4 regions of the Evansella cellulosilytica DSM 2522 genome follow, and region 4 is predicted to be linked to each of the others. Evidence: predicted binding sites of a transcription regulator. Region 4 holds the regulator's gene; each other region holds the start of a gene.

Region 1 (5,762 bases), 110 kb from region 4:
CTTTCATTACGGCGATGGTCTTTCTGAAAAAGCTACCTTTAAAGAACATGTTAGTCAAGAAGGGAAAAGAAAGGTTATTACGATTGACAACGCTACAAACCAACAATCAATTGCAGTAAATGATGGTTTTGACTTGTATTTTTATGAAGAAGCTAATGATACTGCCATTAAAATAGATCTCTCTGACGAAGCCATTCCTACGTTAACTCATAGGGAGCAAGTAACCTCGATGCTAGAAAACATGAAAGACACACATTACTATGAAGTAAAAGGTGAAGTAGTCGTTAATGGAATAGATACTTATCATATGGTTCTTACTGCGAAAGAGTCAAATTTACTAATAGGTGATATCGAGTTATGGGTCGATAAAAAAACATGGTTCATGGTGAAGGGAATATCTGTAGCTGGTGATATTACAACTACCATTGAATATAAGGAGATCGATTTTAGCCCTCAGTTCGATGATGATACCTTTACGATTGATTTACCGAGTCATATTACATTTACAGAAGTGAATGATACGTTAAATGAAAGTATCAAGATTATTGACTCAATTTCAGATGCAGAGGAAATAGTGCAAACACCTTTTTATTTATTCGATGAAGAGGACTTAAGCCTCCTATCGATTGAAAGTTATTCTCTTTCCGGTGAAATACAAGAGGAAGTTACTCTCTATTATTGGAAAAATGATATTCCTTATTTATCATTAAGTGTTGCACCCACTTATAATGAAGATGCATATTTAGGAGGTGAAAAAGTAACGATACGTGGTAGTATCGTAGCAGAATATTTAGAGAGCTTGAGGTATCTCATTTGGGATGAAAACAATATTCAATATTCTATCTCTATCCTTCACCCTGATGTAGAGTTAGATGATATAATACAACTTGTGAATGAAATGAAATTGAGTAATGATTAAAAATTGAATTATTATTTTGAAAAAAGTAAGGAAATTTATTATGGAATGTGCTTTAATTATTTGTATAAAATGGTAGAAGTTATTACAAATGTAAATACGATCAAGCTTTTGCAAATTTACTAGTAAAGGAGTTAGTAGTTATTATGAAAAGAACTGGAGAAATTGTACTTGGTGTAATCGGTGCTATCGGATATGCGTTTTTTACTGTAGCAGGATTTTTCTTCCTCTGGCTACAAAATCAAGATGAATTTATGGGGGAATTATCAGCAGAGCTTCAAGCTGACGACGAGTTATCTGCAGCTGAAGTTGACGCTGTATTAGGCTTCTTAGACGGCGGATTCCTCTCTTCTAGCGGTATTTTTCTTATTATCCTCTCAGTAGTTGCCATTGTTTTAGGGATTGTAGCAATGGTATTACTTAAAGGAAACAACAAGCCTAAAGTTTCTGGGTTACTATTTATCATTACTTCTGTCGTTGCTGCAATTGCTACTTTAGGAGCTGGAATCTTCCCTGGAATTTTCTATCTCATCGCAGGAATAATGTGCTTTGCTCGTAAACCTAAAGAACCAATTGAATCCTACTAAAATCAACTAAGAGAGTTAGCACAAATGCTAGCTCTCTTTTTTAGCTGATTTTATCATTTTAAAAGATAAATATTTTTTTTAGTCTAGATCATACATTTTCACATAGCTTCATAAGAAGAAACAATTTATGAAGAAAAGGGTGATAGCGAATGTCGTTAACCTCTACAAATGTCACTGTTTTAGATTTTGATCATACTTATTTATCGCAAAAAACGTTACTGCAGCCTCACTATCAATGGCTCGATTTTTCAAAAATACATGGTACACAAGGCTACTGTAACTTAGACACGCTTGAACGCATCCGCAATAAGTTAATACAAAACCACAAAAACAGCATCACTTTCTTAGGCAATGGTAACTATCATTACATTAGTTATTTATTAATCGAAAGAATTAAACAGCCGTTTACACTTATATTGTTTGACAATCATACAGACACGATTAAATCTTCTATTACTCCTTACATATCTTGCGGTTCATGGCTACTACACGCTGTTGAATCATTGCCTTCACTTCAACACGTGATCATTGTAGGTACTCGTGCTGATCTTGATAAGTCCATTCCTAATCATATAAGAAATAAAGTAACCATGATCTCAAATCATCATCCAAAAATAAATTGCGCGAGTGATCTTGCTAAAATTCTTTTTTCTCTTATTAAAACTGAGGCAGCATATATAAGCATTGATAAGGATGTTTTAGACGAAAGTGATGCATATACAAATTGGGATCACGGAATAATGCGTTTATCAGTACTAAACGAAGTCCTTGATACCCTTTATCGGCTTGTTTCTATTATCGGAGTTGATATATGCGGAGAATATCGTTTAGACTTTTCTCAGGTTTATACTCAAAAAGCTCAACAGGCAACGTTTATTAACGAAAAGGCTAATGAACAAATTTTGAAGGTAGTTAATCAGTTTTCAAAACGTATACAAGAAAAGACTAAAAACGAGCTTAGTAAAGCTCGTTTTTAGTCTTTTCTTAGAAGTGGTGAAGAAATGATGCCACATCTCTTTAAAGTAGTAGTGAGTGCCTCTTCTCGCTACTACGCGTGGCATCATTTCCACCGCCAAATTTATACTTTCTTATCTTTCAAGCAAAAAGCCAGTTATCCTCGTAACGGATAACTGGCAACCTATGAATCTACTATACCGATTGTTCATAAGAATAACCACTTTCTTGTAGCTCCTTCATTAAAACTGGCATCGCTCTATGTAAAGTAGACTTCACTTTCCCCTCTGACCATGTTAATTTTTCACTCGTCTCTTTTATGCTACATTCATTTATTCGCCTCGTAACGATTACTTCTCTATAAGAAGGCTTCATGTTTTCTAGAGCATTGTACAATATATGCACACTCTCATTTCTCTCTACAATTTCTTCAGGAAGGAGTCTTGTATCTATCGTATTCATGATTTCATCTTCTATTTGAGGTAATGGTCTTCTTTTCCTTAAATAATCGATCGTTACATTATGAGCAATACTATATAACCACGTTTTTGGATTGCTCTTTTCTTCAAATGATTCAAAGTATCTAAAAGCTTTTATAAAAGTTTCCTGTGTTAAATCCTCAGCCTGGTGGTAGTCACGAAGCATCCTATATATATATTTTGAAATAGCAACACCGTACTCTTCATGCCACTTCGTAATTTCTACATTTCTATCCGCTGATATCAAATTCATCCACCACCATTCCACTTATCATGTTGTCTTATACACTAATGTACCATTACTTTTGTACCATGTGTACTAGTCTAAATAGTACACTTATTATCATATGAAAACCTACAATATTTGTCAATGTAATTTAGAAAATATTTCCTTTATCTTTTTTTGAAGGATTAATAATAATCGTATCACGACAAATTTCAAATAATGAAAAATTAATAAAGCTTTATAATTAGTAATAGAGGGTTGACTCAAAAGGTAAAAAATCGACCTTTTGAGTCAACCCCTTCCTTTATTGCTCTAACTAAACGAGCAATGAAAATTGCAATCCATCCTTACCAACGATGCGCCTTTGCGTTACTTCGCAGGATAATGTTTGTTTGAGTCATTTCAGTATGACCGTTCACCTGCGATTTTGAGCGTTTATATCGTGTCCAGTTGTGGTGAAATTTCTGAGAATTTTGATCTAATTGATCTCTATAACTCATTACTTATCACCTCTTCGGTAGGATATCTTGCATGATATTCAACAGAATATCTTTTTTAATTTAACCATTTAAACCCGAACTTATCACATTCAAAAACAATCAAAATCTTCCTGTATGGTCATTTATGGATTGGATAAAAATAAGCATAAATTATAGCATTTTTACCTTGAGTATTAGTATTTCTCGAATCCTCCTTACTCATATACATGACATTATTAAGAAAATCCCCCATTCCCAAACAATATTTTTGACATTTTTGTTCAAACATTGCTCACACAATCACAAAAAATGAGTGAAAACCCCTATAATCATATGTCACAATAATTATTACTATAGACACAGTGTTAAATAATGCGCAAAGTATGCAATGATATTTACATTTATTTATTTCTTTTTTTAAGGAGGAGACATCAATGATAGAATACGATCCGGTCATATATAGTCGGATTTTAACTGCATTAACATTAGGTTTTCACGTCATTTTTGCTACGATCGGTGTTGGTATTCCACTTATGATTGCTATTGCAGAGTGGATGGGAATTAGACGAAATGATCCTCATTATACTCTTATGGCAAGAAGATGGGCTAGAGGCTTTGTTATTACCGTAGCAATTGGGGTTGTTACTGGTACTGCTATCGGTTTACAGCTCACTTTATTATGGCCTAGTTTTATGCAAGCTGCTGGACATACTATCGGTTTACCAATGTTCATGGAGACCTTTGCATTTTTCTTTGAAGCTATCTTTCTTGGAATCTATTTATATACTTGGGACAGATTTAAAAGTAAATGGAAGCATTTTTTACTCGTCATCCCGATTGTCATTGGTGCAACAGCCAGTGCATTCTTTATTACAAGTGTCAATTCGTTTATGAATGTACCTCAAGGCTTTAACATCGTTGACGGTGTTTTAACGGATGTTAGTCCACTTGCTGCCATGTTTAATCCTGCAACTCCTACTAAAATAGCACACGTAATTATTACATGTTATTTAACTTCTGCATTTATTTTAGGAGCGATTGCAGCCTACCATATCATTAAAGGTAATGCACATGTTTATCATAAAAAGGCGTTACACTTAACAATGGTTTCAGCATTCGTTTTCGCTATCGGTACTGCTTTAATTGGAGATCTTTCAGGTAAATACTTGCATGAATATCAACCAGAAAAGCTTGCTGCTGCAGAGTGGCACTTTGAGACAGAGGCTGAGGCACCACTAATATTAGGTGGAATTCTCACGGAAGATAACGAAGTGAAGTATGCACTAGAAATTCCATACGCTTTGAGTATTCTTGCCGGTGGTTCTCCAGATACAGTCGTTGTTGGACTAAATGACTTTGACGAAGAATATTTACCACCTCTCTGGGTTCATTATGCGTTTGATTTAATGGTGTTTATTGGCATCTATTTAGCTGCTGTTTCGGCTATATTCGTATTCATTAATTGGACGAAAAAATGGAATGCCTTTACTAAACCATTACTTTGGGCAGTTGTTGCCGGTGGTCCACTATCGATGATAGCTATCGAAGCTGGATGGTTCTTTACAGAGGTTGGGCGTCAGCCTTGGATCTTAAATGGTGTCATGACCGTTTCAGAAGGTGCTACGACTTCACAGCACGTCGATATACTTCTTTATGTATTCGTCGTTCTTTATGCGATACTCGGTGTTACTTGTGTAGTAGTGTTACGTCGTATGTTTAAAACAAATCCTGTCGAACGTGAGCTTGAGAAAAGAGGAATCTCTCATACAGGCAGTCGCATAGCAAAATAAGTAGAAAGGAAGTGAGACGATGGATTACGAGATTATAGGTATTACGGTCCTTTGGACATTTCTTTATGGCTATTTAATCGTAGCGTCGATTGATTTCGGCGCTGGGTTCTTTAGCTACTATACAAAAATTACGAAGAAAAACCATATTACACACAACATTATTCAGCGTTATTTATCTCCTGTTTGGGAAGTGACAAACGTATTTTTAGTATTCTTCTTTATCGGTATTGTCGGTTTTTTCCCAAGCACTGCTTATTATTATGGAACCGCACTTTTGATTCCGGGAAGTGTAGCAATCATACTAATAGCTATTAGAGGTTCATACTATGCC
Region 2 (5,762 bases), 1.8 Mb from region 4:
GATCCTATATACAAACCAGACCTTTTATGCCATGTATCAGGATTATTGCAAAATTGACACATCAATGGACACCCTTGTAAAGAAATCGTAAAGCAAATTCCAGGCCCATATTCATATAAGTTTAGCTTAAACTTATGAACATAACCTTTCATATGACCACAACCTTCGAGCGTTATTATGTTTCAGAGGAATCCCAATAAATCTTAGCATTTTTTACCATTAAGAACTATTGTAGTGTATTTGCTAATCTTTAATAAGATGGTGTCCATAATCTATAAAAAATACTGACAATGGACACTCACCGCGTCCTCTATAGTTACTGCGGTGGCTCCAAGCATTGCTTAAAGGTTGACCCAAAAGGTGAAAATCAACCTTTGAGTCAACCTCTTCATTACTATTTAATCCCTTTATATGCTTTACGATAAATTTCTGCCAATTCAGTTACAAGTGGTAGCTTCGGATTTGCAGTAGTACATTGATCTTCAAAAGCACGATCTGCTAAATAATCAACTTTAGCTTCGAATTCTTCTTTTGAAACACCGCAAGCCTCTACGCTCATTGGAATTTCAAGTCGTTTTGCTAATTTTATAACTGCATCAATTAGGCTCTCAACACCCTCTTCTGTCGTTTTAGCTGGTAAGCCTAAGATTCTCGCAATCTCCGCATACCTCTCATCTGCTTTAAAGTGAGAATATTTTGGGAATGCAGTAAATTTCGTTGGCTTCGTTGCATTGTAACGAATAACATGTGGCATTAATATCGTATTAGAGCGGCCATGGGCGATATGGAACTCAGCCCCTAATTTATGCGCTAAACTATGATTAATTCCTAAGAATGCATTTGCAAAAGCCATTCCTGCTATTGTAGATGCATTATGAACTTTTTCTCTCGCTAACTCATTGTTTCCATTATCATATGCTTGTGGTAAATATTCAAAGATTAATTGAATTGCTTTAATTGCTAAGCCATCAGTATAATCGTTTGCCATGACAGATACATAAGCTTCTAATGCATGAGTTAATACGTCCATTCCAGTGTCAGCTGTAACTACTTTCGGAACTGATTTCACATACGTTGGGTCAATAATCGCGACATCAGGTGTTAATTCATAGTCAGCTAACGGATATTTTGTCCCTGAAGATTTATCTGTAATTACAGAGAATGAGGTTACTTCTGAACCTGTACCTGATGTTGTTGGTATGGCAATAAATTGTGCTTTTCTTCCAAGTTTAGGGTACTTAAATACACGCTTACGAATATCAAGGAATTTTTGTTTTAAACCATGGAACTCTACTTCTGGATATTCATAGAACAACCACATACCTTTTGCTGCATCCATTGGTGATCCTCCACCAAGAGCAATAATGGCATCAGGTTGGAACTTGTGCATCATCTCTGCCCCTGCCATAACAGTTTCGATAGATGGATCCGGCTCTACATCAGAAAAAACTTGATATTGTACTTTGTCTTGACGTTTGTTCAAGTAATAAGCAATTTTATCGACATAACCCATTTTCACCATAATAGGGTCAGTGATAATCAGTACTCTAGAGATGTCAGGCATTTTTTCTAAATACTGTGTTGAATTCTTCTCAAAATACACTTTTGGTGGAATTTTAAACCATTGCATATTATTTTTTCTCTTTCCTATCTTTTTATAGTTTACTAAATTAAGTGTTCCTACATTTTGTGAAACTGAATTCCTTCCGTAAGAGCCGCACCCAAGTGTTAATGATGGTAAATAACCGTTATAAATATCTCCGATTGCACCTTGTGATGATGGGCTATTTGTTATAATTCTTCCAGCTCTCATTCTAATACCATATTGCTTCATAATTTCTTCATCATTCGTATGAATAACAGCAGAATGTCCTAATCCACCTAACTCTAGCATTTCGTTAGCACGCTTGAAACCTTCCTCAGTACTATTGACTTTATAGCAAGCTAAAACTGGGCTAAGTTTTTCTCTTGAAAGAGGGTGTTCCATTCCTACAGCTTTAAGTTCTGCTATTAATATTTTTGTATCGTCTGCCACTTCAAAACCAGCCATTTTTGCAATAGTTGCGGCTGATTTACCAACAATATCACCATTGATTGCACAATATGTGCCAGGTGCAGCATTACTACCAGGGAAAACTAATTCTTCAAGCTTTTTAATTTCATCTTTTGTAAGGAAATGACATTTATTACTGATTAACTCTTGTTTTGCTTCATTATAAATTTCTCTATCAATGATCACAGCTTGTTCAGAGGCACAAATCATTCCATTATCAAAAGTTTTAGATAGAATAAGATCATTAATTGCTTGCTTCACAGTTGCAGTTTTCTCAATATAACAAGGGACATTTCCAGGTCCAACTCCTAATGCTGGTTTTCCTGTACTATATGCTGATTTAACCATTCCTGCACCACCGGTTGCTAATACTACTGCAACACCTGGATGGTTCATTAATTGCTGTGTAGCTTCAATAGATGGTAGGTGAATATATTGAATACAATTTTTCGGTGCACCAGCTTTAACAGCAGCTTCGTACAATACATCTGCAGCTTTAGCACTACACTTCTGTGCAGAAGGGTGGAATGCAAATATAATTGGGTTTCTTGTTTTAATCGAAATGAGTATTTTGAACATTGTTGTAGAAGTAGGATTTGTAACAGGAGTAACTCCAGCTACTACACCAACTGGTTCAGCTACTTCAATAATTTCTTCATGTTCATTTTCAGAAATAATGCCAACCGTCTTGTTATATTTAATTGCATTGTGAATATATTCGGTAGCAAATATATTTTTTATGATTTTGTCTTCATATACTCCTCTTTTTGTCTCTTCAACAGCCATTTTTGCTAAAGGCATATGTTGATCTAACCCAGCAAGTGCCATCTCTTTTACGATGACATCTACTTTTTCTTGATCAAAATGCAAAAATTCTTCATGCGCACTTTTAGCATTGGCTACTAAATCATTAATCATCTTTGTAACATCGTTCACTTTTTTAACTTCTCTCTCTTCAACAGCCATAATTATTACCTCCAATTAAATATTTGTGAAACATTTCACATAAATTCATTAAACTATATTAGGATAACTTCATTACCACTCACGCGAGTTGTTTCATGGAGTAATAATTTTCCTTTATCCCTTTACAACTCAATTATATTACATTTTATGTGATAATGTTTGACATATTTGTGAAGTTCTTCACATTTCGTTTTGATACCGTTTTCATTGTGACAGCTTTGTTAACAACCTTTCTAAAGTTTATATTTAATAAATATATTTATTTATAATGTAATTATATACCAACATTTCCACTATAGATATATAGATTAATGTCTAAAATGTTGCAAAAATAAGACAATTATTGCCACTTTTTGTTCTATAACATATACGAACAGTTATATTCCAAGCTTCATCCTTTGTCTATTTTTTTAGTTAATATAAAATAACTGACTTCTTCTCACTTAATATAGATTTTAAAGAAATACTTATTCAATAGAAAAGAATCACGATTTCATAAATAGACAATTTAAATATAAATGAAAGCAGCCTCACACATATGTGAGGCTGCAAGATTTTTTTATAATTGATGTTATAGAAAAATAGTAAATGTCTATTACATTTCATCTATGTTGATGATTTATCGCTTCAGGATGCTCACTTGGCGTGGGATCCTAAGCTTATGTTATTCCTTCAGGCGGCTCGCATCTTTCGTTTAAATCAAACTTCATTAGACCCTACAATTTAAAAATCAGTTTATTCACTTACAATCCGATCTAAAATCGATGTATCAACAAAACCATCAAGGTTTGGATCTACGTCCATAAACTGTAATTCATAGGATGCGGTAGCCCATGCTTGTAGTGCATCTCCATGAGTTTCTGTTGTCACAGCCATACGGTCCCAAGCTTTTTCTAAAACATGTTCAGGCAGACGACTTTGTGTTAAATCAAAAATTAAATCGTTAACTGTCTTTAAAGTATCTTCCGTGTTTTCGTGTGCATAATCCACTGCTCGCTTATGCGCTCTTAGAGCCTGTTCTACTACTTCAGGGTTATTTTCTAAATATTCACTCGTAGTAACGATAACAACACTTGCTAATTCTTCTCCTAAAAACACTTCATTCCATTCTACTACAACATTTGCATTATGTTCTTCTACAAGTAATGTACCCCATGGCTCTGGTGCTGCAGCTGCATCAATCTCACCTTGTTCAAACATTCCAACCATCGTTGCAGGATTAATACGAGATTGGTGCTCAACAGTCCCACCAAGTCGGTTTGATACAAGTCCAATTTCATTAAGCATAATTTCTAATTGTACGTTATGCGTACAACCGTTACCCGGTGTACAAAATGATTTTCCATCAAAGTCTTCAAGATCATAAATACCAGAATCTTCTCTAGAAACAATTAATGTTGCTCCGTTTGCCGCAGCACCAATAACTACTACGTCTCCTCCAGATAAAAAGTAATTAATCGCAGGCCCTGGCCCTACGTATCCTAAATCAATTCCTCCAGTGTCCAATGCATCTATAAAATCATTCCCATTTGGAAAGTTTTGAAAATCTACATTGTAATCTGTAATTTCTTCTGCGAAATAACCTTTTTCTTTTCCGATAATTCCAGCAGCATGATCTAAGTTAGGAAAGTAACCAATTGTAACATCCCCATTTTTATCTCCTGATGCCCCACTATTTCCATTATCACTTTGCCCACATGCAGTTATAAATAATAAAGTAAGAATACTAAACAATAAAACTCGTAATTTTTTCATGTTGCTCCCCCTTAAAAATAATGTTTCATATTACATTTACATTTATGCTTTTGATAGTCCCCAACGGGATAATACACGTTTTTCAATTTTACTGAAGAAGAAATATTCTACAATTAGTCCAATTACGGAAATGATAATCATAATTGATACAACTAAGTCCATATTATAAAAATCTCTTGCATCCATTAATGTTCTTCCTAATCCACCTCTTCCAATTAATTCAGCTGCCATTAATGCGCGCCAACCAAACGCCCATGCTAACCGGGCTCCTGTTAATGCAGACGGTATCGATGCTGGGATCATTACTTTCCATATGACCTCAGTACGGTTATAACCCATCGTTTTTGCAGCTCTAATTAAAATTGGTTGGACATTTTTTATTCCCATTCGAACATTCATTGTCATAGCCCAAGTACCACCAAGTACAACGATAAAAATAATTGCTCCAGTGTTAGCTCCAAAAATAACAAAAGAAATTGGGAGCCATACGATACTCGGAACTGATTGAAGTGCAATGACCAATGTTCCAATTGTTTCATCAGCTAATTTTGAAATACCTATTAAAATACCGAGGCATAGCCCAATCATAACAGCTAAAATAAATCCAATAGAGATTCTTTGCAAACTCTCTATAAGTGCAACTCTTAAAATACCGGTTTCAAAGAATCCAATGTAGAGTTGTTGTACCGCACCAATTGGCGATGGAAATAATGTCGTTGTTCTAAATTCTAATTGTAAATTTAATCTATATATGGTCTCCCAGATTACGATCAGTGCCGTAAAGAAGAGAAGCCTTCTTACTATTGAAGTCATCACCCATTTCCTCCCTCATTACTTTCTCTATCTCTCCACCAAGAATAGACATAATATCCTCTTCTAATTGAGTGAATTCTGGAGAGGACGGAATTCGTGGTCGCGGAAGATCAACAGGATAAATTTTTCTAATACCACCTGGACGTGTTCCCATTAAAACAATTCGATCAGATAA
Region 3 (5,762 bases), 1.9 Mb from region 4:
TTGGGCGTAAATAAGTGGAGAAATTCCGCTTATTTATAAGATAGCAACAAAAATCACTGGAATAGAAGGAGAAATTCCGGCTATTTATTAAAAAGTCGTGAAAATAAGCCATTTTATTTAGCTTAAAGGGAAAAACTCCGTTTATTTAACACTAATCAAACGCAATTCTGGAGCATAAGTGGAAAAACTCCGCTTATTTCAAACTCTCACTATCTCCCCTAAATAAATCATCCCCCCTGTAGTATCAAAGTGAGGAAGTTTAAGTACATTTTTTATAGTGTTAATTCGAGACAATTTCACATAGTGAAAAAGTCTCGTTTTTGCTGTATCATTTTTAGTTTTCTCCCTCTAAACGGAACTACATGCCTTTCTTGATTCACCTTTTTTAATTGTTTCCTCATGTTTTTTAATTGCTTCTTTTTAAAAGGGGTTGTATTATCTTCGTCCGATTACAGTTATTGAATCGAACATCACTTTTCAGGCTTCATTACGATCTTATGATGCTCCATATTAGATTTATTGTCATACAGCTTGAGAACCCCCATACTATTAGTACAAGCAAGAGTTTGGCTCGACGTTTATAAAAATATGTAAACGGGGGAATCAGAATGGAAATTTTGAAAGTAAGTAAGCAAAATTACGATAAGAGTTTGCCTTTAGCTGTTGCTAAAATAATGATGAAACAAATGACCGCAATAAGTACACCTATTACTGAAGAAAAATTATTACATACAGTTACACTTGCTTTAGATAACGCTTCAGGAGCAGAACTATTTATTGCTAATGAAAACGGTGAAATTGTTGGTTACGCTTTTTTAAACTCAGGGATTAGCCTTGAAAAAGGAGGCTTTTACATTTGGTTAAATGATTTGTACGTAGTAAAACAACATCGCCGTAAAGGAGTAGCACGAAAGCTTTTGCTTAAAGTACTTTATTGGGCTGAGCAAGAAGGTTATAGAGGAATAGAGCTTGAAACAGGCATCAATAACATTGCAACAAAAAAACTGTATAATGCCTTAGGGTTTTATGACATAGTTTCAAAACGATATGGCAGACATATTTGAACTAACCGTCATTTAACTATTGTTGCAAGCTCTTTGAAGTGGGAAACACCAGGGTAACCGCCAGTTCTGGATTAGACTATCACCCGTCGAAGCGGAGGTTAGAATCGTTACAGATTTTTTTAAAAGCTCTGTTAAAGACAATTGTTCATTCTCATGAAAGGCGCGAGACGCCAGCGGCGAGCATTACATCACGATTAAGCTTCGCGTTGTATCGACGGATACAACTCCAGAGCGTTGCATGAAGAGGAAGAGACAGGTTGTGAGCTGAAGATCCCGCAGGGTGCAATGCCCGCCGCACCGAGCATAACATCTTGAATACGCTACGAGCTGTCTCGACGGATGCATCTTCAAAGCGAAACTGGAAGAGGAAGAGACAAGCGAGCGTCCTGAAGCGAAAATCAACAACAAAGTTTAACATAGCTTTTGTAAAAGGCTACTCTGGTTATAGATTAAAGGGCTGACCCAAAAGACAAAGTTTCTACCTTTTTAGTCAACCAGTACCTCTTTTAAATATCACAAAATGCTTCCAACCTAAAAAATATAAGAAATAAAAGCTAATGAACTAATTGCACCAGCAACGACAATAATTAGTGGCATTTTTAAGTAAGCTAATGCAATGGCAATTAAACCGCCGATAATACCGTAATAAAAATTTTCATTTACTGTTAATATTCCGGGGAAAATTAAGGCACCTAAAACCGCATACGGAACCCTTGAAAGCATTCTTTTTGACCACTTTGGCCAATTTTCGGTTTGTAACATAATTAGTGGAAGTAACCTTGGGATGTAAGTAACTATGCCCATTCCAACAATCATCCAGAAAAAAGGAGTACTCACTCTTTGACTACCTCCTTCTTTACCGACATTTCAATTAGCTCGAATACAACGACTGCCACGATCGTTCCAAACATAATCGCCCAACCTGTTGATAGCCAAAATTGAAAAATACCATGGAATAATGCACCTAATATAGCTAACATGATGACGGTTTTTCCACCTGTTTTTATTGATGGCACTAGTAATGCGATGAATAATGCGTATAAGGCAATTGCCATACTCTCTTGAAGCGTCGATGGTAAAATCTCACCTGCATAGTAACCAACGACAGTAAAGCTTACCCAGCTAGAATAGGCCATAAATGCTATACACAATATATAATTTGACTTTACAGGTGTCTCCTTAGTTGAAGCAACAGCAAACACTTCATCAGTAAGTCCAAACGCATAGATAGCGCGAAGGAGTTTTGGAGATTTTTCTGCTTTTTCATTTATTGAAGCACTCATCAATAAATGCCGAAAGTTTACAATAAATGTCGCCATTATAATTTCAATAGCACCTGAACCTAACGCAATCATCGTTAGTGCCATATATTGTGATGCACCTGCAAAAACAATCATACTCATGAACAATGAGTCTAATACTGTTAGTCCCGTAGTGCTAGCGAGTAAACCAAATGTAATGGCAACTGGCATGTAACCAATCGCGATAGGTAACCCATCCACCATGCCTTTTCTCCATGTGGAGGCCTCTGAGTTAAATGTTGAGATACTTTCCAATATGTACAGCCCCTTCTCTTTTATCTGAAAAAAGTCTGCTTATATTCTACTCCTTTAGGTCATTCTTTTGTCAAGAAAAAAACATAAGCCCATTCAGCTTATGTCCTTCAATATACCTTTATTTCTTTAAATCTATCTTCTAACATATTTTTTTCAGCATCACTTAATAATTCTTCCGCCAGTGGAAAAAGGACTTCTTCTTCCTTCAAAATGTGATCTGTTAACGTGTGGAATACTGCAGCAATGTGAGAAGTTAGCTCTCTTATATCCTCGGGGATGTTACCGTTAATATTAGGGTACTTTTTTAAAAACTGATTAAGATGGCGCTTCACTATTTGATGCTCCTTCTCCATCACTTCTATTGGCCCGTCTTCCCTACCAATATATTTTGCGACAACATCAAACAAATAGCTGCCCTCTTTTATTGAGTGAGCGACTATATTTTTATGGAATGTCTCTATTTGATTAGCCAAGTTTTTTAATAACTCATGTCTATCTTTCCGTTTTGGCTCATAAGCCAATTGCGAAGCAAGATAATAAAAATTAGTCATTTCCTTTCTTAATACGGTATGCTCTTCTAATAGCTGTTGTATTGCTTCACAGTATACTTCTGGCTTTATAATTCCTGAATGAAGGCAACCATGGAATTCTGTCATTAAGATTCTCCTTCCTTACATTTAATATTAACTTTATAATATCCTTTTTAAACGTTATAAGGCGTGATTTTACGCACACTTCACAAGACTTTCACATAATAAATAACTGTTGTTCATAAAATGTTCGCAAAGTGATAATGGGAAATGTTTGAGAAGGAAATTTTCAAGGGGGGAACTGAATTATTGAGGATGTCCCTAAGCTAGTAAAAGGAAGGCGCTTAAAAAAGCTGCTCTATATTTTTCAGTGGCTTCATTAAAAGGAGAAGGGGGACTCAATAGGTATAAACTACCCTTTTGAGTCCCCCTCGCATTCATGTACAATTAAGCCTAAATTTTATTAAAAGCCTCTTCTATCTTTGGAAGAAGTGCATCCCACTCAACATCTGCTTCCTTATTTACAGTTACAAAGTCTTGATATCCAAAAATGTTATCTACACCATCAATTTCAAGCAAAGCTTTAGCTAATGCATGATCTGGTGAGTCACCTTTTTTGAATGAAGCACTCCCTGATCCTTCAAATAAAACCTCAGTTGCTGTAAATTTCATTGCATTTGGATTCGGTGTTGGTTCTGCTCTCACTTCAATTGACATTCGTCATTCCTCCTTATTATCGATAACAACATCATACCATTTCATGAAGTCGGATTTCAAAGACAACCCTATTATAAGAAAATCATATATTTTCTATAACAACAATCTAAACGATAAGAGCCAAATTAAAAAAGCCATCCCTTAGCTTCCTATAAAAGGTAGCTATTGAGATGGCGAATATACTAGCTTGTAACATTGAAACTCAATTTCTCGATGCAGTACGTTTAACATAGTGTTTTAATTTCTCCCTTTCTTCAGAGAGATAGCGTAATTCTTTTTTTATCGTTTGCACTTCATTTCCATCTTCATTTTCTAAAGCTTCTACTAGTTCCATAAGTAAATAATCGATTTCGGCTGTAAGCATATATTCTTTTACTTCTGGGTCTATTTCCTCCATTGGATTCCGGTTTTTATTAATAGTCCGGTATGACCCCATCTCAGCCTTCTCACCTCCACCTATTTTCATAACAGAAACGATTTTACCTTTGTCAAAGCAACTCACATAAATCCAACCACCACTAGCCGTTTTTACTATCGCTCTTCCTTTCGTTTCTGTAATTAATTCTTCTAGTAAGATGGCTAAGTCTTCCATACATATGCTTAATTCGTGTAATTGAATTACCGTTAAATGCTCATTTGGGCGTTTTATAGGGATCGTGACTTCCCCTTCTTTTGACTTAATCACTAATTCAACATCTTTATTTTCGTGACGCCAAGAAATTCGAAATTGTGCCTGGAGCAATTTATGAATAAAGGATTTTAAAGCTGGTCGTGGTAATTCAATAAACACATCCTGGAACTCAGCCTGGAAACAGCTCTCCTTCATGACCACGCTCCTTTCTTCTTTCTTATTGATATCGTATGTTTTTAGTAAATAAAAAAGAAGAAATATTTTATATAATACAATCATTTTTTTTAGATTGTCCTTCTTCTATTCCACTAGTACAATGGTGACAAAGTAGTCGTTTTGGAGGAGTATTTGAATGATTTGTAAATATTCAAAGGATGAGTTGTGTAATTACTTATACAACCAATTACATGTAGAGTGGGAGAACTATGCAAAGATTATTTTTCACCAAAAACAAGGCACTGCATTATTTTATAAATGGCTGAAAAATATAAGTGAAGAACACATCAAAGTAATCGATCTAGAAAATGAACACTACATTGTTATTATTCTATATAGCTATCTTCAAGTGAGATTAAATATGATTGATAGTGGTCTCTTTTCGTTACGTAAAAGAAAAATGGATGAGCTTCTTCAACAGCTACTTGATGAAATTCTACCAACAATAAAAGCAAGTGCGATGAAAAACGAACCTTTTTTTGAACTACTCAATGATACTTTAAACAATTTAGCTGTTCATCATCATTACAAAGATAGAAATAGTGTTACACAAACAATGGAAGATTGGCTTAAAGATTGGATTGTAAGGCCACATTTCCCTAAATATAAAACGTATTACACGACATTGGATGATGAATCTCAGGAGAAACTAGCTCATTTAGCTTCTAATAAATTGTTCAAACAAGTGCACCATCCTCACGTGAGAAGAGTATATTTCCGTTTACTATACTTTCATTCTCACCTTTCCGATGGCTATGAAGAGCTGTTTCGAGCCACTTCAGATCCATTAATGCTAACACCTGAAGAAAAAGATTTTTTACAGCTATTAGAAGAGAAAATGGAGGAATATTACCTTTCGCTTGTTCACCATTTTATTGAGCGGCTAATCGAAAAGAGAACTAGAAAGCATTATCATGAGGCAATTATGTATATCGAAAAGCTTCGCTTAATCTATAGTCAACAACAAAATGAAGTGTATTTCGAGACCTTTATTTCTCTATTACAAGATAAATACGAACGATTTACATCCTTTCAAAAGGAGCTAACT
Region 4 (5,762 bases):
TCAACCTTCCTTTGTTTTGTCATGATAATAAAGCTATTTTACGTTCTTCAATAACCGCTCCTGTTTTTGCAAGGGCACTGAAAAAGTGGCGTTCCTTCACTTTTTCAGTGCCCTTAAGCAATGTGCGTAGCCGTCGCAATCGTTTAAAAGCCTGATAGGAGTGGGTTTATCCTATCAGGCGAGCGACGAGCATAGCCATTGCAATACAAATAGAAGGCACTGAAAAAGTGGCGTTCTTTCACTTTTTCAGTGCCCTTAGGCAATGTGCGTAGCCGTCGCAATCGTTTAAAAGCCTGATAGGAATGGGTTTATCCTATCAGGCGAGCGACGAGCATAGCCATTGCAATACAAATAGAAGGCACTGAAAAAGTGAAAAACTTGCTGTTTCGTTGCATTAATATTAATACAGCTCATTATAGGGAAAGGGAAAGTTGATGAGACCGGAGCAAGCGAGTTTACTGTCTCTTCCTCTACGAGTATATGCTTTGGAGCGTATCCGTCGAGACAACTCGAAGCATAAGGCGACGAAGTAACGCTCGTTCCTGTGGGATCGAAGGCAGGGGTGAGACCCCGCAGACCGCAGGTCGAGGAGGCTCACCAGCCGCCCACGGAAAGCGAGTTTGCACAGGTCTCATCAACTTCTATATTCAAACAACCTTATATTTATTAGTCTACCCTTTGAATTTAAGTACTTTTTCAGTGGTCCTTTTGCTGCTTTTTATGTTCTTTCCCAAGTAATATCCCAATTGGTATAGATATTAAGGAAAGTATAGCGATAATGATAAACCCTTCATTAATTGCTTGTAAGCTCGATTGTTCAAGTGATGTCCCATTTAGTGCAGTAAGCTGTCCTCTTCTAACCTCGAAATATACGGATATGAAAACGATCCCTAACGAAGAGCTCATTTGGCGAAGCACATTATTCATTGCCGACCCTCTCGTAATTAGCTGTTCTGGAATAGCATTCATACCTGCTGTTGTAGATGGCATTGTGCTTAATCCCATCCCTATTCCTCTTACACCATTTAGGACGAAAATAACCCATAATGCCGTTTCTAAGCTTAAAAATCCATATAAAAAGGTAGGTATTGTCGTCAAAATAAGGCCTGTCGTTACTACAAGTGCGGGGCCTTTTTTATCTAACATCCTTCCACCAATGCTCATAAAAATACCGGAAAGTAATGCTCCTGGCAATAACGACAATCCTGTCATAATCGCACCGTAACCATATACATTTTGCACTAACAATGGTACGAGAAAAATACCAGCAAACAAGCTAATACTACTGATACTTCCAATCCAAACGCTATACGTGTATGCACGTACTTTAAAAATCGATAAATCGAGAAGTGGCTGTTCTTTTCTGTTTTCTATGCGGATAAAAAGGAATAACGATAATAGTCCGAAAACAATAAGAGCAATATTCAATACGTTTGTTAAATGTCCAATCTCCGACACTCTTCCTAATGCAAGTAAAATCGCACCTACACCGAGCGTGACAGCAACGAATCCCGACAAATCAAACGTAAGTCCATTGACCTTTTTCGTTTGTTTTAAATACAAATATGAAAAGATAAGACCTAATAATCCAGTAGGAATGTTACAAAGGAAGAGCCATTGCCACGATCCCATTTCGATAATAAATCCACCTAGTGTCGGTCCAATTGTTGGCGCCATCATTGCAGCAATACCATAAATCCCTGTCGCAAGTCCACGTTCTTTCCTCGGAAAAACTTCAAAAATAAGCGCCATCGATGTTGGCATCATTAATCCGCCACCTATTCCTTGAAGACCACGGAATAAAATGAGAGAGGATAGATCCCACGAAAAAGCTCCTAAAATGGATCCAAGAATAAAGATGAACAAGCCAGCCATATATAGCTGCTTTTTCCCAAACTTATCACCTAAATATCCCGTAACTGGCATCGTAATACCCATTGTAACCATAAAAATCGTAATAACCCATCCAGTCGCAACGGCATCCCCACCGAACACATTCATTAAATGGGGAACTGCTGGATTTAACATACTGTTATTTAAAATAATTGTAAAAGTCCCTAATAAAACTGTAATAACTACGAGCCATTTATGTGGTACTTTGCTCAACAACATCACCTGCTTGCTAAAACTTTTTCGAAACTCGAAACATTACTATTACTATACCACGATAGCCGATGATTGCCTACATGCCTATTTAACGAAAAATAGCATCCCCTTGTATGAGGGCAACATTACTGCCTCAAGAACTCCAATAAATAAAATTAAGGTGTGTTAAAGGCTTACTAACCTTTAAACACACCTGTAAGTACTTTGTATGTAGAACTCTTCTGAAGAAAAGGGTAATATTCTCATTTACATTGGATAATGCTTTAAAAAGTAAACTAATGATTGTAGTTCTACTGATAAATCAATATGATGAATACGAACGTTTTCCGGAACGGATAGTCTTGCTGGTGTAAAGTTTAAAATTCCTTTAATCCCTGCTTTTACTAATTGGTCTGCAATTGGCTGTGCTGCATTAGCAGGAACAGTTAAAATAGCAACTTCAATTTCACCTTGAATCAGCTCTTCAATATTATTTAAATGATGAATGCTAACGTTTCCAATTTCTTGTCCCACTTTGTTTTCGTCTACGTCAAATGCCATTTCAATTCTCATGTTGTTACTTTTGGAAAAATTATAGTTTAATAGTGCAGTTCCTAAATTACCTACTCCTACTAAAATGACCTTTGTCACTTCATCTTGATCAAGCGTCTTACGAAAAAAAGTCAATAAGTAGTTAACATTATACCCATAGCCCTTTTTCCCTAATGCACCGAAATAGGAAAAATCACGTCTGATTGTTGCTGAGTCTACCTTTACTGCTTCACTTAACTCAGAGGACGATACACGATGTTTTCCAGAAGATTGCAGGCTCTCTAAAAATCGATAATAAAGCGGTAGACGTTTTGCTGTTGCTTGCGGTATTTTGGCTTGTTCAATATCCACACTATTCCCTCCTAGCATGATGGTTGCTCCAAAAGAATATAGATCTCTTTTGAAGTCCCATTTCATTTAATATATATTTGTATTTATTATTGCTATCTTTTAAAGTCGCCGTTCTTCCCACCTGTTTTTTCAAGCAAGTAATTTTCTCCTATTATCATTCCTTTGTCAACTGCTTTGCACATGTCGTAAATCGTTAAAGCCGTTGCTGACACGGCTGTTAGCGCTTCCATTTCAACACCTGTGCTTCCTTTTGTCTTTACACTTGCTTCGATATGTAACGTGTATTCACTTTCACTAGTTTCCCAATCAAAATGTATGTTAACTCCCGACAAAGATAAAGGGTGACACATAGGTATCCATTGTGATGTGTTTTTTGCAGCCATAATACCTGCTACTTGAGCAACAGCTAAAACATCTCCTTTTTTCATTGTCCCTTGTTGAATGCCATCGTATATTTCTTTATTTACTTGGATGCTTCCTTTTGCAACAGCTGTTCGCACTGTTTCTCCTTTATCGGAGATGTCGACCATTTTGGCTCTCCCTTGTTCATTAAAATGCGTGAACGAACTCAAGGCTTCTACCCCCTTTACTAACACTATTGTACACTTTTCTTCACAAACTACACAACCACTTTCATTTAAGTTGCTTCATATGTGTTTATTCATGTACACTTATTTTGTGAAATGTATGGATTTAGACAGTGAGGATGAAAAAGATGATCTTATTACAATGTGTACAATTGTCAAAATCCTTCGGAGCAGAGAGAATTTTATCAAATGTAAAGCTTGAGGTACAAAGCCGTGAACGTGTAGCATTAGTCGGTCGTAATGGTGCCGGTAAATCTACACTTCTAAAAATTATTGCTGGTGACCTCTCATTTGACTCTGGAGATTTAATCATACCTAAAAACGTTTCAATCGGTTACCTTGCACAGGATAGTGGGTTAAACACCGATCGTTCCATTTGGGAAGAGATGAACACTGTATTTGTTCATTTAAAACAAATGGAGAAACAGCTAAGAAAACTAGAAGAAAAAATGAGTAATCCGAATCAAAGTGACTATGAAAAAGTTTTATCAGATTATGATCAATTACAGCAAGATTTCAAAGATGCAGGTGGCTATCAATACGAAGCAGATATACGTGGTATATTATCTGGCTTAAATTTTGCTCACTTTGACTATAACACGACTGTAAACACTTTAAGTGGCGGCCAAAAAACGCGACTAGCTCTTGGAAAGCTCCTCCTATCAAAGCCTGATCTATTAATTTTAGATGAGCCGACAAACCACTTAGATATAGAAACTCTTACATGGCTTGAAAATTATTTATCTAGTTATGATGGCGCGATACTCGTAGTATCACATGACCGTTATTTTCTTGACCGTATTGTTAATCAAGTATACGAGCTGTCATTTAACGAGACGACTAAGTATCCTGGCAACTATAGTAACTATTTAGAGGAAAAAGCGAAACGCCTTGAAATAGAATTAAAGCGGTTTGAAAAACAGCAGGAAGAAATGAAACGGCTTGAAGACTTTGTTCAACGTAATATTGCTCGAGCTTCCACTACTAAAAGAGCACAAAGTAGAAGAAAACAGCTAGAAAAAATGACGCCATTAGATCGGCCTATCGATGATGACCATTCTGCAAAGTTCCGGTTTAACATTAATAAGCAGAGCGGAAACGACGTACTATCCATTGAAAATCTGTCTGTAGGCTTTAATGGGAACACACTATTTGAAAACATTAATTTAAAGATAACGCGCGGAGAAAGCGTTGCTTTAATTGGACCAAACGGAATCGGAAAATCAACGTTGATTAAAGCGATTTCCAAAAAATTATCCCCGATAGCTGGTCAGATCAATTACGGTAGTAACGTTAAAATTGGCTATTACGATCAGGAGCAAACGGAATTAACATCTAATAAGACGGTGCTTCAAGAACTGTGGGACGAATATCCACAAACGCCAGAAAAAGATATTCGTACCGTTTTAGGGAATTTTTTATTTAGTGGTGATGACGTCTTAAAGATTGTTTATGATCTTAGCGGTGGAGAAAAAGCAAGATTAGCACTTGCGAAGCTTATGATGCTTAACGCAAACTTGCTAATACTTGATGAGCCGACAAACCACCTCGATATTGATAGTAAAGAAGTATTAGAATCTGCACTCATTGATTATCCAGGAACTCTCCTTTTTGTATCTCACGACCGTTACTTTGTGAATAGAATGGCAACAAGAGTAGCTGAATTATCTTCGACAAAAATAACGGACTATTTAGGTGATTACGACTATTACGTCACGAAAAAGTTAGAGCAAGAAGAGCTAAAAAAATTAGCCGAAAAAAAAGCTGCTGCAACTCGAACAGCTAGTCCTGAAAAGCAATCTAGCGAAGGCTCCGCCAAGCATGACTATGAGCGTGAAAAGGAATTAAAGAAAAAAGAACGCCAGCGTCAAAGACGGATAGAGGAGTTAGAAGTACTCATTGAAAAAGAAGAAACAAGTATTGCTCAATGGGAGGAAGACCTGTGCGATCCAGTTATATACCAGGATCACGAAAAATCGCTTGAGCTAAATAACAATATAGAAAAGTCAAAAGCCAATGTAGATAAATGGATGGAAGAATGGGAACAGCTGCAGGATGAATAAATATAGAGGGAGACTCTAGAGTTTGGTCATTCCTTATTGAGTCCCTTCATGCAATTTGAAAAAGTGATCTGTATTATTTTGTAGAGTTGTTGGACTTAAACTGAAGATTCAAGGTTAAACTGGC

What was found. The regulator Rex, encoded in region 4, represses fermentation and respiration genes when NADH is low (regulators of the CRP and FNR family bind a similar motif). The targets are predictions, from matches to a motif close to TTGTGAAATATTTCACAA.
Region 1: BCELL_RS01400 (cytochrome ubiquinol oxidase subunit I) is a predicted target of Rex. The motif match lies at 4,004-4,021, and genes of this name have one in related genera.
Region 2: adhE (bifunctional acetaldehyde-CoA/alcohol dehydrogenase) is a predicted target of Rex. The motif match lies at 3,043-3,060, and genes of this name have one in related genera.
Region 3: BCELL_RS21710 (hemerythrin domain-containing protein) is a predicted target of Rex. The motif match lies at 3,414-3,431, and genes of this name have one in related genera.

The regions. Positions count from the first base shown of each region.
Region 1 covers NC_014829.1:277,629-283,390, reverse strand. Annotated here, with positions in the region: gene BCELL_RS01420 (LolA family protein) at 1-919, shown strand, start outside; gene BCELL_RS01415 (DUF4064 domain-containing protein) at 1,063-1,503, shown strand; gene BCELL_RS01410 (arginase family protein) at 1,653-2,480, shown strand; gene BCELL_RS01405 (RNA polymerase sigma factor) at 2,653-3,189, opposite strand; gene BCELL_RS21925 (YpzG family protein) at 3,510-3,662, opposite strand; gene BCELL_RS01400 (cytochrome ubiquinol oxidase subunit I) at 4,076-5,431, shown strand; gene BCELL_RS01395 (cytochrome d ubiquinol oxidase subunit II) at 5,451-5,762, shown strand, end outside.
Region 2 covers NC_014829.1:2,162,671-2,168,432, reverse strand. Annotated here, with positions in the region: gene BCELL_RS09895 (radical SAM protein) at 1-152, opposite strand, end outside; gene adhE (bifunctional acetaldehyde-CoA/alcohol dehydrogenase) at 395-3,019, opposite strand; gene BCELL_RS09885 (aliphatic sulfonate ABC transporter substrate-binding protein) at 3,755-4,774, opposite strand; gene BCELL_RS09880 (ABC transporter permease) at 4,817-5,587, opposite strand; gene BCELL_RS09875 (ABC transporter ATP-binding protein) at 5,520-5,762, opposite strand, start outside.
Region 3 covers NC_014829.1:3,137,031-3,142,792, forward strand. Annotated here, with positions in the region: gene BCELL_RS14595 (GNAT family N-acetyltransferase) at 609-1,064, shown strand; gene BCELL_RS14600 (AzlD domain-containing protein) at 1,596-1,901, opposite strand; gene BCELL_RS14605 (AzlC family ABC transporter permease) at 1,898-2,620, opposite strand; gene BCELL_RS21710 (hemerythrin domain-containing protein) at 2,728-3,276, opposite strand; gene BCELL_RS14615 (NifU N-terminal domain-containing protein) at 3,604-3,867, opposite strand; gene BCELL_RS14620 (hypothetical protein) at 4,070-4,693, opposite strand; gene BCELL_RS14625 (hypothetical protein) at 4,851-5,762, shown strand, end outside.
Region 4 covers NC_014829.1:391,094-396,855, reverse strand. Annotated here, with positions in the region: gene BCELL_RS01985 (MDR family MFS transporter) at 697-2,106, opposite strand; gene BCELL_RS01980 (redox-sensing transcriptional repressor Rex) at 2,353-2,988, opposite strand; gene moaC (cyclic pyranopterin monophosphate synthase MoaC) at 3,081-3,560, opposite strand; gene BCELL_RS01970 (ABC-F family ATP-binding cassette domain-containing protein) at 3,704-5,638, shown strand.